DNA from 3 places in the Delftia sp. 60 genome. Region 2 is predicted to be linked to each of the others. Evidence: predicted binding sites of a transcription regulator. Region 2 holds the regulator's gene; each other region holds the start of a gene.

Region 1 (3,270 bases), 3.8 Mb from region 2:
CGCCAGGGGAGCCGTAGCTCCAGCGGCTGCCGGCCTGTGCAGCGGCCTCCAGGAAGGCGCGGCCCTCGGGCGCGCCGGCCGGAGCCACCAGCACCAGGGGCGCCACGCCGATCAGGCTGACGGGCTGCAGGTCCTTCACAGGGTCGTAGCGCACGGCGGGGTTGAGCAGGCGGGCAATCGTCAGGTTGCCGTTGATCATCACGCTGAAGGTATGGCCGTCGCGCGCACGGGCCACCTGCTCGCCTGCGATGTTGCCGCCGGCGCCCACCTTGTTCTCGACGACGACGGGCTGGCCCAGGCGCTTTTCCAGCGGCTCGGCCAGTGCGCGCGCCGTGAGGTCCGGGGAAGATCCTGCGGGAAAGCCGACGATCAGGTGCAGCGGCTTGCTGGGCCAGTTGTCGCCCGCCACGGCAGCGCAAGGCAGCAGGGCCGAGGCCAAGGCGGTGGCCAAGGCATTGGCGAAGAGGCGGCGTAGTGGCGAGATGGCGCTGGCGGGCATGGGGTACGTGGGGGCCGCAAAGGCTGCGGGCAATAAAAAACCCGGAGATTATCCGGGTTTGTCGTGAAGCGGCCTGTCAGCCCAGGCCATCAGGCGAACTCGGCCAGGGCCTTCTTCATCTTCTTCATGGCAGCCACCTCGATCTGGCGGATGCGCTCAGCGCTGACACCGTACACGGCGGCCAGCTCATGCAGCGTCATGCCGCCCGAGCCGTCGTCGTTGACCTTGAGCCAGCGCTCCTCGACGATGCGGCGGCTGCGGTCGTCCAGCGAATCCAGTGCCATGGCAATGCCGTCGGTGGCCAGGTGGTCGCGCTGGCGCGACTCGATCATGGCCGTGGGTTCGTGTGCGCCATCGGCCAGGTAGGCGATGGGGCCGAAGGCCTGCTCGCCATCGTCGCTGGGCGAGGGGTCCAGCAGCACGTCGCCACCGGCCAGGCGCGTTTCCATCTCCATGACTTCTTCGCGCTTGACGTTGAGCTTCTCTGCCACGGCGTCGATCTCGCCCGAGGTCAGCGTGTCACGCAGCATGGCGCCGTCCTCGGCCATGGCGGCGTCAGACTTCAGGCCCTGCTTCATGGAACGCAGGTTGAAGAACAGCTTGCGCTGGGCCTTGGTCGTGGCGACCTTGACCATGCGCCAGTTCTTCAGGATGTACTCGTGGATCTCGGCCTTGATCCAGTGCATGGCGTAGCTCACCAGGCGCACGTTCTGATCGGGGTCGAAGCGCTTGACGGCCTTCATCAGGCCCACGTTGCCTTCCTGGATCAGGTCGCCGTGCGGCAGGCCGTAACCCAGGTACTGGCGCGAGATGGACACCACCAGGCGCAGGTGGGACATCACCAGACGCCCTGCGGCGTCCAGATCGCTGTGTTCTTTGAGCTTGCGGGCGTAGTCCTGCTCTTCCTCAAGGGTGAGCATGGGCAGGCGGTTGACCGCGGAAATGTAGGCATCCAAATTGCCCAGAGGCGGCACCAGGGCCCAGGGGTTAGCGGGTGCCAAGGTGGTCGCAATGGAGCCGGAGGCGTTTGTCATTGCAGAGTTCCTTTCTTCCATTCCTTCATATTAGCACTCGTTATGACCGAGTGCTAAAGCCAAAGTTCCGTGGGTTTTTCAGACGGTTGCACTCATTTTTGGAGTGCCAAAAGTCGTTTGTGCCTAGTCTGAGCGATTTTTGGAAACCCTGCTTGCCAGCGGTGGGCGCATATTGCTGGGAGAGCATTACAGTTTTTCCAGCAGGCTTTCAATCTGCCGGCCCAGTTGCAGCAAGGCCGGGTGCAGCTCCTGCACGATGGCCGGCAAAGGCTCCGTGGTGGAGACGCTGCAGTTCAGGACATAGATGGCATCGGGTGTCACCAGCGGCGTGGCCAGTGCAACCACTTCCGGCTGCCACGATGCGGCGCAGAAGCCTTGGCTTTTCACGGACTTGATCGCCGCCTGGATCTGCTGCTCCAGCGCAGGCCATTGGGCGCCCCTCTTGAGCCTGAAGCTGTCGAGCAAGGCCTTGCGCCTGGCCGCTGGCGCCGCTGCCAGGTAGGCGCGCCCCAGCGACGTCAGTTCCATGGGAACGCGCTGGCCCGAGACCACATGCCTGAGCACGATCCGGCGGTTGTAGCGGATGGATTCCAGGTAGACCATCTCGTCCCGGTCGGGACATGCCAGGCCCACGTTGATCCGGCGTGTCTCGGCGAGGGTGCGCATCAGGGGCGCCGCAATCGACAGCACCGTCGAGCCCGTGCGCATGGCGTGCGCCAGGCTCAGGACCGCCGGGGCCAGGCGAAAGGCCCGGCTTGGTTGGTCGGCCTGCAGCATGCCGCAGCCCACCAGGGTCTGCGTCAGCCGGGTGACCGTGGCCTTGGACAGGCCGGTGCGTTCCGCCAGGTCGCTGTTTCCCAGCAGTTCCGAGCCGGGCCTGAACGCACGCAGTATTTCGACGCCTCTTTCCAGGGAGCGGTTGCTCGGGGACTGTCCCGGCTTGTCATGGAGGATGGGGGATCGCCTGTTCGTCATGCTGCTGCCGCTGGTGGGAGGACGCGCTTGCCCCGGTGTCGAAAGCTGTGTTCTTACTGCCCGGGTACGGGCGCCTGATGGAAGCCAAGTATTCCACCGAATGCAAGGGAAATGCAGCCGCAGGCTCTGGCGCGCCCGCTTTGGAATTTCACTGGTTGGAATATGGGGGGTCACAAGCGCGGTGCGTTTCCCTAAGCTTTCACAAGCCAGTCGCCAGCGTCATCGCAACGCTGGCGCAGTGACCAGACCTCTGTCCATAGAACCAGGAGACACACCATGCCCAGTTTCGCCGCCCGCCGTTGTGCAAGGGCCATTGCGTTCATTGCCGTGCTCGCGACTGTCTGCAGCGCAGCATCTGCAGCATTCCCTGAAAAGCCCGTGCGCCTCGTCGTGCCCTTTGCGCCAGGCGGTGGAACGGACCTGATCGCCCGCACGCTGGGGGCCGAGATGGCCAAGGACCTGGGCCAGCCCGTCATCGTGGACAACAAGCCCGGTGCCGGCACGATCATCGGCACCGACAACGTTGCCAAGAGTGCGCCGGACGGTTACTCCGTGGTCGTGGCTTCGTTCGCGCACGCCGTCAATCCGGCGTTGCAGGCCAAGCTGCCGTACGGGAGCAACAAGGCCTTTGCCCCGGTGATCCTGATCGGCCGCGGCCCCAACGTGCTGGTGGTGCCCGCCGCCAGCCCCTACAAGACGGTGGCGGACGTGATGGCCGCCGCCAAGGCCAGTCCCGACAAGCTGACCTATGCCTCGCAGGGC
Region 2 (3,270 bases):
CTTGAGCGCCATGGTCAGGCGCCTCCCTCGTTCCAGCCCAGTTTCTTGCGCAGCGTGGCGAAGTAGTTCCAGCCCTTGGGATGCAGAAAGCGCACGCTGTGGTGGGCGCGGCTCACGAGGATGCGATCGCCGTGCTGCAGCGAGGCCAGGGACTGCATGTCGAAATTGGCGCTGACATCGCGCCCGGCCACGACCTCGATCGTGACCTCGTTGGCATCGGACAGCACGATGGGGCGGTTGGACAGGTTGTGCGGCGCAATGGGTGCCATCACCCAGGCGGGGATGGACGGATGCATCATCGGCCCGCCAGCGGACAGGGCATAGGCCGTGGAGCCCGTGGGCGTGGCCACGATCAGGCCGTCGGCGCGCTGGTTGGAGACAAAGCGGCCGCCCACCTCGATGCGCAGCTCCACCATGCCCGATGTGCCGCCGCGGTTGACCACCACGTCGTTCATGGCCAGGGCCTCGAACACGCACTGGCCGTCGCGGATCACGCGGGCGCACATCAGAGGACGCAGGTCCTCCTCGTATTCGCCCTGCAGCATGGGCGTGAGCGTGGCCTCGAAGTCCTCCAGCGCGATGTCGGTGACAAAGCCCAGGCGGCCCTGGTTCACCCCGATCAGGGGCGTTCCGTATTGCGCCAGGTGCCGGCTCACGCCGAGCATGGTGCCGTCGCCGCCGACGACCAGGCCCAGGTCGCAATGCCTGCCCAGGCCATCGACATCGAGGGTGGGGTAGTCTGTGAGCCCTGCGTGCAGGGCCGATTGGGTATCAAGCACGACTTCGCAGCCCTGGCGCCTGAGGAAGTCCGCAATGCGCTCAAGCGCGTTGCTGGCATTCTCGGACGGGGCGCTTGCGCTGGGAGCGTGGTACTTCCCGATCAAGGCAACGTGGCGAAACGTGGACGTCATTTCTGGAAATTACATCATTAAAATCATCACATGCTCGACGAACGTGCCAAGTTGTTGCTCAAAGCGCTGATCGAGCGTTATATCGCTGACGGCCAGCCTGTGGGCTCGCGAACCCTGTCGCGTGCGTCGGGGCTTGAATTGTCGCCTGCCACGATACGCAATGTGATGGCTGACCTCGAAGACCTGGGGTTGATCATCAGCCCGCACACCTCGGCGGGCCGCATTCCGACCGCCCGGGGCTACCGGCTGTTCGTGGACACCATGCTCACTGCAGACCGTGCCGATATCGTGACGCCCGAGCTCGCGCCCGAGCAGCCGCAGAAAGTCATCGCCAACGCCGCCAACCTGCTGTCCAGCCTTTCCCAGTTCGTGGGCGTGGTGCTGGTGCCGCGCCGCACCTCGGTGTTCAAGCACATCGAATTCGTGCGGCTGTCGGAGCGGCGCTTTCTGGTCATCATCGTATCGCCCGACGGTGACGTGCAAAACCGCGTCATCTTCACCGACGTGGACTACTCGTCCTCGCAGCTGATCGAAGCCTCCAACTTCCTCAACAGCCACTACGCGGGCCTGGCGATGGAAGAGGTGCGCGAGCGCCTCAAGGGCGAGGTGGAGCTGCTGCGCGGCGAGGTGGCCACGCTCATGCAGGCGGCCGTCAACATCGGCACGGAGGCCATGACCAGCGCCCAGGAGGACGTGGTCATCGCGGGCGAGCGCAACCTGCTGTCGGTCAGCGATTTCTCCAGCGACATGGGCAATCTGCGCCGCGCCTTCGACCTGTTCGAGCAAAAGACTCAGATCCTCAGGCTGCTGGATTTTTCCAGCCAGGCGGAAGGCGTGCGCATCTACATCGGCGGTGAAAGCCAGGTCGTGCCTTTCGAGGAGCTGTCCGTGGTCAGCGCGCCCTACGAGCTCGACGGCAAGGTGGTGGGTACGCTGGGCGTGATCGGGCCCACCCGCATGCACTACGACCGCATGATCCAGATCGTGGACATCACCTCCAAGCTCGTCAGCAATGCGCTGAGTCACAAGCGCTGAGTCCTGCGGGTTAGGCTCTACAATAGTTGTTTGCCATGGCCTGCATCCGTGCTGCCTTGGTGAATCAGGGGCCTTAGCTCATGCTTGGTTAGAGCAGCGGACTCATAATCCGTTGGTGCCCAGTTCGACTCTGGGAGGCCCTACCATCCATTGGTATGAAAAGCCTGCCGCCTTTCCGGGCGGCAGGCTTTTTTGCTGGGCACACGGCGCTGCATGGCGATGCCATCGCCCGGTTGCCAGGGAATGCGGTCGCCGGGTTTTTTGCAGAAATATGGCGCTTTTGTCCGGGAGCCCCAAAACCCGCTGCTACAATGCGAAGCGTTGCGGCTGTAGCTCAGCTGGATAGAGTACTTGGCTACGAACCAAGGGGTCGTGGGTTCGATTCCTGCCAGCCGCACCAAAAAACGCAAAGCCCTGAAGTTGAAAGACTTCAGGGCTTTTTCGTTTTCCGCATCCGCATCCGCATCCGCGTCCCTGAGATGCCAGTCAGGCCTTTTCCGCTTTCGGCAGCACGATGCTGAAGGAGCTGCCCTGGCCGGGCGTGCTTTCTATCTCAAGCCGCCCACCATGGCGGGCGGCCACGGTGCGCACAAAGGCCAGGCCCAGGCCCACGCCGTCGAGGTGCTGGTGATGGTCCAGGCGCTCGAACGGCTGGCTCAGCCGGGCAACGGCCTGCCCATCCATGCCGGGCCCGTGGTCCCGGATGGTGATGCGGCAATGGCCTGCGTCCTGCCGCAGCAGGCATTGCACCGTGGCGGGGTTTGCCTGATCTGCGCGCGCTCCGTATTTGATGGCGTTGCCGATCAGGTTGACGGCCGCGCGGTGGAGCATGCCCGCATCGCCCAACACGGGGCATTCCTGTTCGGGCAGGTGGAACTCCAGCTGCACATGGGCCGCAGAGGCCTGGGCCCAGCAGCTTTCCACGGCCTGGTCCAGCACCAGGCCCAGGTCCAGCCGTTCCCGGCGCAGCGCCTGCTGCTGGGCGCGTGCCAGGTGCACGAAATCGTCGGCCAGCTGCAGGGAGGCCTGGGCATAGCCTTCGATGCGCGGCAGCAGGAGGCCGAGGTCGGGTGCCTGTACGGCGCCGCGCTGCATCTCCAGCAAGGTGATGATGGATGCCACGGGCGCACGGATGTCGTGCGAGATGAACTGCATGGCCAGGTCGCGCTGGGCCTGGGCGCTGCGCAGATCGCTGATATCGACCAGGGTGATCAGCCAGCCCGTGGTGGGCGGTGCCTCGAAGGTCTGGGTCAGCAGCATCAGGCTGCGTCCCATGGGGTCGCGCCCCTCGCTGCTGGGCGGCAGGCCGTGGGTGGCAAGTGCC
Region 3 (3,270 bases), 290 kb from region 2:
GCGCCAGGCCCACTTCTTCAGCGATGACCTTGCCGCCCGTCAGGATGGCGATGTCTTCCAGCATGGCCTTGCGGCGGTCGCCGAAGCCAGGAGCCTTGACAGCCACAACCTTCAGGATGCCGCGGATGGTGTTGACCACCAGCGTTGCCAGGGCTTCGCCTTCGACGTCTTCTGCAATGATCAGCAGGGGACGGCCGGCCTTGGCCACGGCTTCCAGCGTGGGCAGCAGGTCACGGATGTTGCTGATCTTCTTGTCGAACAGCAGCACGAAGGGGTTGTCCAGCAGGGCAACCTGCTTTTCAGGGTTGTTGATGAAGTAGGGCGACAGGTAGCCGCGGTCGAACTGCATGCCCTCGACGACGTCGAGTTCGTTGGCCAGCGACTTGCCTTCTTCAACGGTGATCACGCCTTCCTTGCCGACCTTGTCCATGGCTTCGGCAATGATGCTGCCCACGGATTCGTCGGAGTTGGCGGAGATCGAGCCGACCTGGGCGATTTCCTTGGAGGTGGTGGTGGCCTTGGATTGCTTCTTCAGCTCTTCCACCAGGGCGGCGACAGCCTTGTCGATGCCGCGCTTGAGGTCCATGGGGTTCAGGCCGGCGGCCACGTACTTGGTGCCTTCGCGGACGATGGCCTGTGCCAGCACGGTGGCGGTGGTCGTGCCGTCACCGGCGATGTCGTTGGTCTTGGAGGCCACTTCCTTCACGAGCTGGGCGCCCATGTTCTGCAGCTTGTCCTTGAGTTCGATTTCCTTGGCGACCGAGACACCGTCCTTGGTCACGGTGGGGGCGCCGAAGGAGCGCTCCAGCACCACGTTGCGGCCCTTGGGGCCCAGGGTGACCTTGACCGCGTTGGCCAGGATGTTCACGCCTTCAACCATGCGGGCGCGTGCTTCGCCGCCGAAAACTACGTCTTTTGCTGCCATTTCAATTCTCCGGATTCAGTTGGAAAGTGCGGTTTCGAAGCGCGGATTACTTTTCGACGACTGCGAACAGGTCGTCTTCCTTCATCACCAGCAGTTCGTCGCCATGGACCTTGACGGTCTGGCCGCTGTACTTGCCGAACAGAACGCGGTCGCCGACCTTCACGTTCAGAGCGATCACTTCGCCCTTGTCGTTCTTCTTGCCGGGGCCCACTGCCAGCACTTCGCCCTGGTCGGGCTTCTCGGCGGCATTCTCGGGGATCACGATGCCCGAAGCCGTCTTGGTTTCGTTCTCGAGGCGCTTCACGATCACGCGATCGTGCAGGGGACGCAGGTTCATACCAACTCCTAAATCATCAACAAAGTTGAAACAAAGACTTGCCGGCCCGGCGGGCCGGCATTCGAAGCAATGTGGGACAGAGGACTGTTAGCACTCATACCCAACGAGTGCTAATAATAAGGCAATTCGGCCAGGATTCAAGGGGTAGGGTCGATGTGCCGCAGTGTGTAACGACGCCTCACATGCTTTTGCGCCACGGATTCCCGGTGGGTGTTGGCTCATCGCTCGGCCAGCACTATGGCAAGACGTGGCATCTGCGGAGCCCGCGCCGATGGAGTTCCTGCGGCGCGCTGCTGGGGGCCAGAGTCCTGATTGCAGGACGTCCAGGCGCTAGAATGTGAATGAATCTCATTCATCCATGCGATCTGCGCACATGGCCAGGGCGCCCCTCCCCGTCGTTGTCCATCCGATGCGTGGGGGTCCCCGGCGCCACGGATCGGTTGCCCATCTGCGCGTTGTGCCTCACCTCCAGACTTTCATCACTGACGAATGCAGTGCCCTTGCGGGTTCACGGTCGGCTGCTGCATTCCTCCCGTGCGCAAAGGCTAGGGGATGAAACGCGATCCGGTCTCCGCAGCGCGGGGTGAGCCGATACCTGGGCGCCAGACTCCAGAGGCTCCCCTGGTTGCGCTCTATACGCGTTGGCGCACGCCTGTGATGCGCATGTTGCGCCGACACTTTCGAACCACTGCAGCGGTCGAGGACGCGGCGCAGGAAGTGTTCGCGCGGGTGGCCGCCACGGGCAGGAATCTCGAGCCCGGGCAGGAGCAGCCCTATCTGCGGCAGACCGTGCGCAGCGTGGCGGCGCGAGACTGGGAAAAGGGCCCGGAGGCGCACGGGCTCCAGAGTGTTCCGTATGACGACTGCCAGCAAGAGCTGCTTGCCATCTCTGCCGAGGGCTTCGGAGACACCGAGCGTCAAGCCGAGAGCCGCCAGCGGCTGACGCGGCTGCACGAGGCGATCCAGGAACTGCCGCCACGGCAGCGCGAAGCCTTCATTCTTCAACGGATCGAGGGGCGCACCGTTGAGGAAACCGCCGATTGCATGGGGATCAGTACACGGATGGTGGTGAAGCACCTGGGCCGGGCCGTCGGCTATTGCGAGACGCGCATCTTGTTCGCAAGTGCCACTCAGATGAGGCGCCTGCAGGCCCTGCAGGGCACACTGGATGCCGAAGAAGACAACGACGACGAATGCGCCGCCCCACCGGCGCAGGGCAAAAGAGCATGAGCGCAGAGCCAGGCCATTCCCGGTTGCAGGACCTCCCGCCCGAGCAGGTGCTTGGGCTCAACCATCGCGCGGGCGAGTGGTATGTGCGTCGCCAGCAGCCCGGCTGGTCGGGCGCGGACGAGCGCGCTCTCGACGAGTGGCTGGCGCAGGACCCGGCCCATCGCGAGGCCATGGACGGTGTCGGCCGCGCCTGGCGTGAAGCGGAGCAGCTCAAGGCCATGTTCCCGGCCGTCTACGGGCGCAATCCGCCAGCGGCTGCCGCCCGCGAAGCGCCGCGCGCCGGCAGGCCGGCGCCGCAGCCACGCAGTGCTGCAGGGGCCGCGGACCGGCCGCGCAGACCCGCCATGGCATCGGCCTTCGCCGCAGCACTGTTCGCCGTGGTTGTTGCCGGGTACGGCTGGCACCGCTGGGACAACACCGCCAGCTATGCGGTCGATATCGCCACCGCTCCGGGTGAACTTCGCCGCATCGACCTGCCCGATGGATCGCAGGTGGCGCTCAATGCCAACAGCCGCCTTCAGGTGCGCTACTACCCCCGCCGGCGCGAAACCGTACTCGACCAGGGCGAGGCCTTCTTCCAGGTCGCGGCGGATGCCGACAAGCCCTTCACCGTGGACAGCGGCGGCAGCCAGGTGCGCGTCGTCGGCACCGCATTCAATGTGCGGGCAGCCCCGCCGGAATTCGTGGTGCAGGTGCAGGAAGGGCGCGTCGAGGTGCGCTCAAAGACCCATCCCGAAGCCCCTGTGCTCGCCATGGGCCCGGGCGCGGGTGTGGCCAT

What was found. The regulator HrcA, encoded in region 2, represses chaperone genes, less so after heat shock. The targets are predictions, from matches to a motif close to TTAGCACTCNNNNNNNNNGAGTGCTAA.
Region 1: rpoH (RNA polymerase sigma factor RpoH) is a predicted target of HrcA. The motif match lies at 1,564-1,590, and genes of this name have one in related genera.
Region 3: CLV01_RS26925 (co-chaperone GroES) is a predicted target of HrcA. The motif match lies at 1,350-1,376, and genes of this name have one in related genera.

What each region holds. Positions count from the first base shown of each region.
Region 1 is NZ_PEFD01000001.1:1,863,632-1,866,901, forward strand. It holds partial or broken gene CLV01_RS08375 (Bug family tripartite tricarboxylate transporter substrate binding protein) at 1-499, opposite strand, end outside; gene rpoH (RNA polymerase sigma factor RpoH) at 589-1,533, opposite strand; gene CLV01_RS08385 (IclR family transcriptional regulator) at 1,720-2,508, opposite strand; gene CLV01_RS08390 (tripartite tricarboxylate transporter substrate binding protein) at 2,785-3,270, shown strand, end outside.
Region 2 is NZ_PEFD01000001.1:5,702,071-5,705,340, reverse strand. It holds partial or broken gene recN (DNA repair protein RecN) at 1-12, opposite strand, end outside; gene CLV01_RS25685 (NAD kinase) at 15-911, opposite strand; gene hrcA (heat-inducible transcriptional repressor HrcA) at 942-1,946, shown strand; tRNA gene CLV01_RS25675 (tRNA-Ile) at 2,014-2,092, shown strand; tRNA gene CLV01_RS25670 (tRNA-Arg) at 2,270-2,346, shown strand; gene CLV01_RS25665 (CHASE2 domain-containing protein) at 2,433-3,270, opposite strand, start outside.
Region 3 is NZ_PEFD01000001.1:5,987,982-5,991,251, reverse strand. It holds gene groL (chaperonin GroEL) at 1-925, opposite strand, end outside; gene CLV01_RS26925 (co-chaperone GroES) at 972-1,262, opposite strand; gene CLV01_RS26920 (RNA polymerase sigma factor) at 1,815-2,492, shown strand; gene CLV01_RS26915 (FecR family protein) at 2,456-3,270, shown strand, end outside.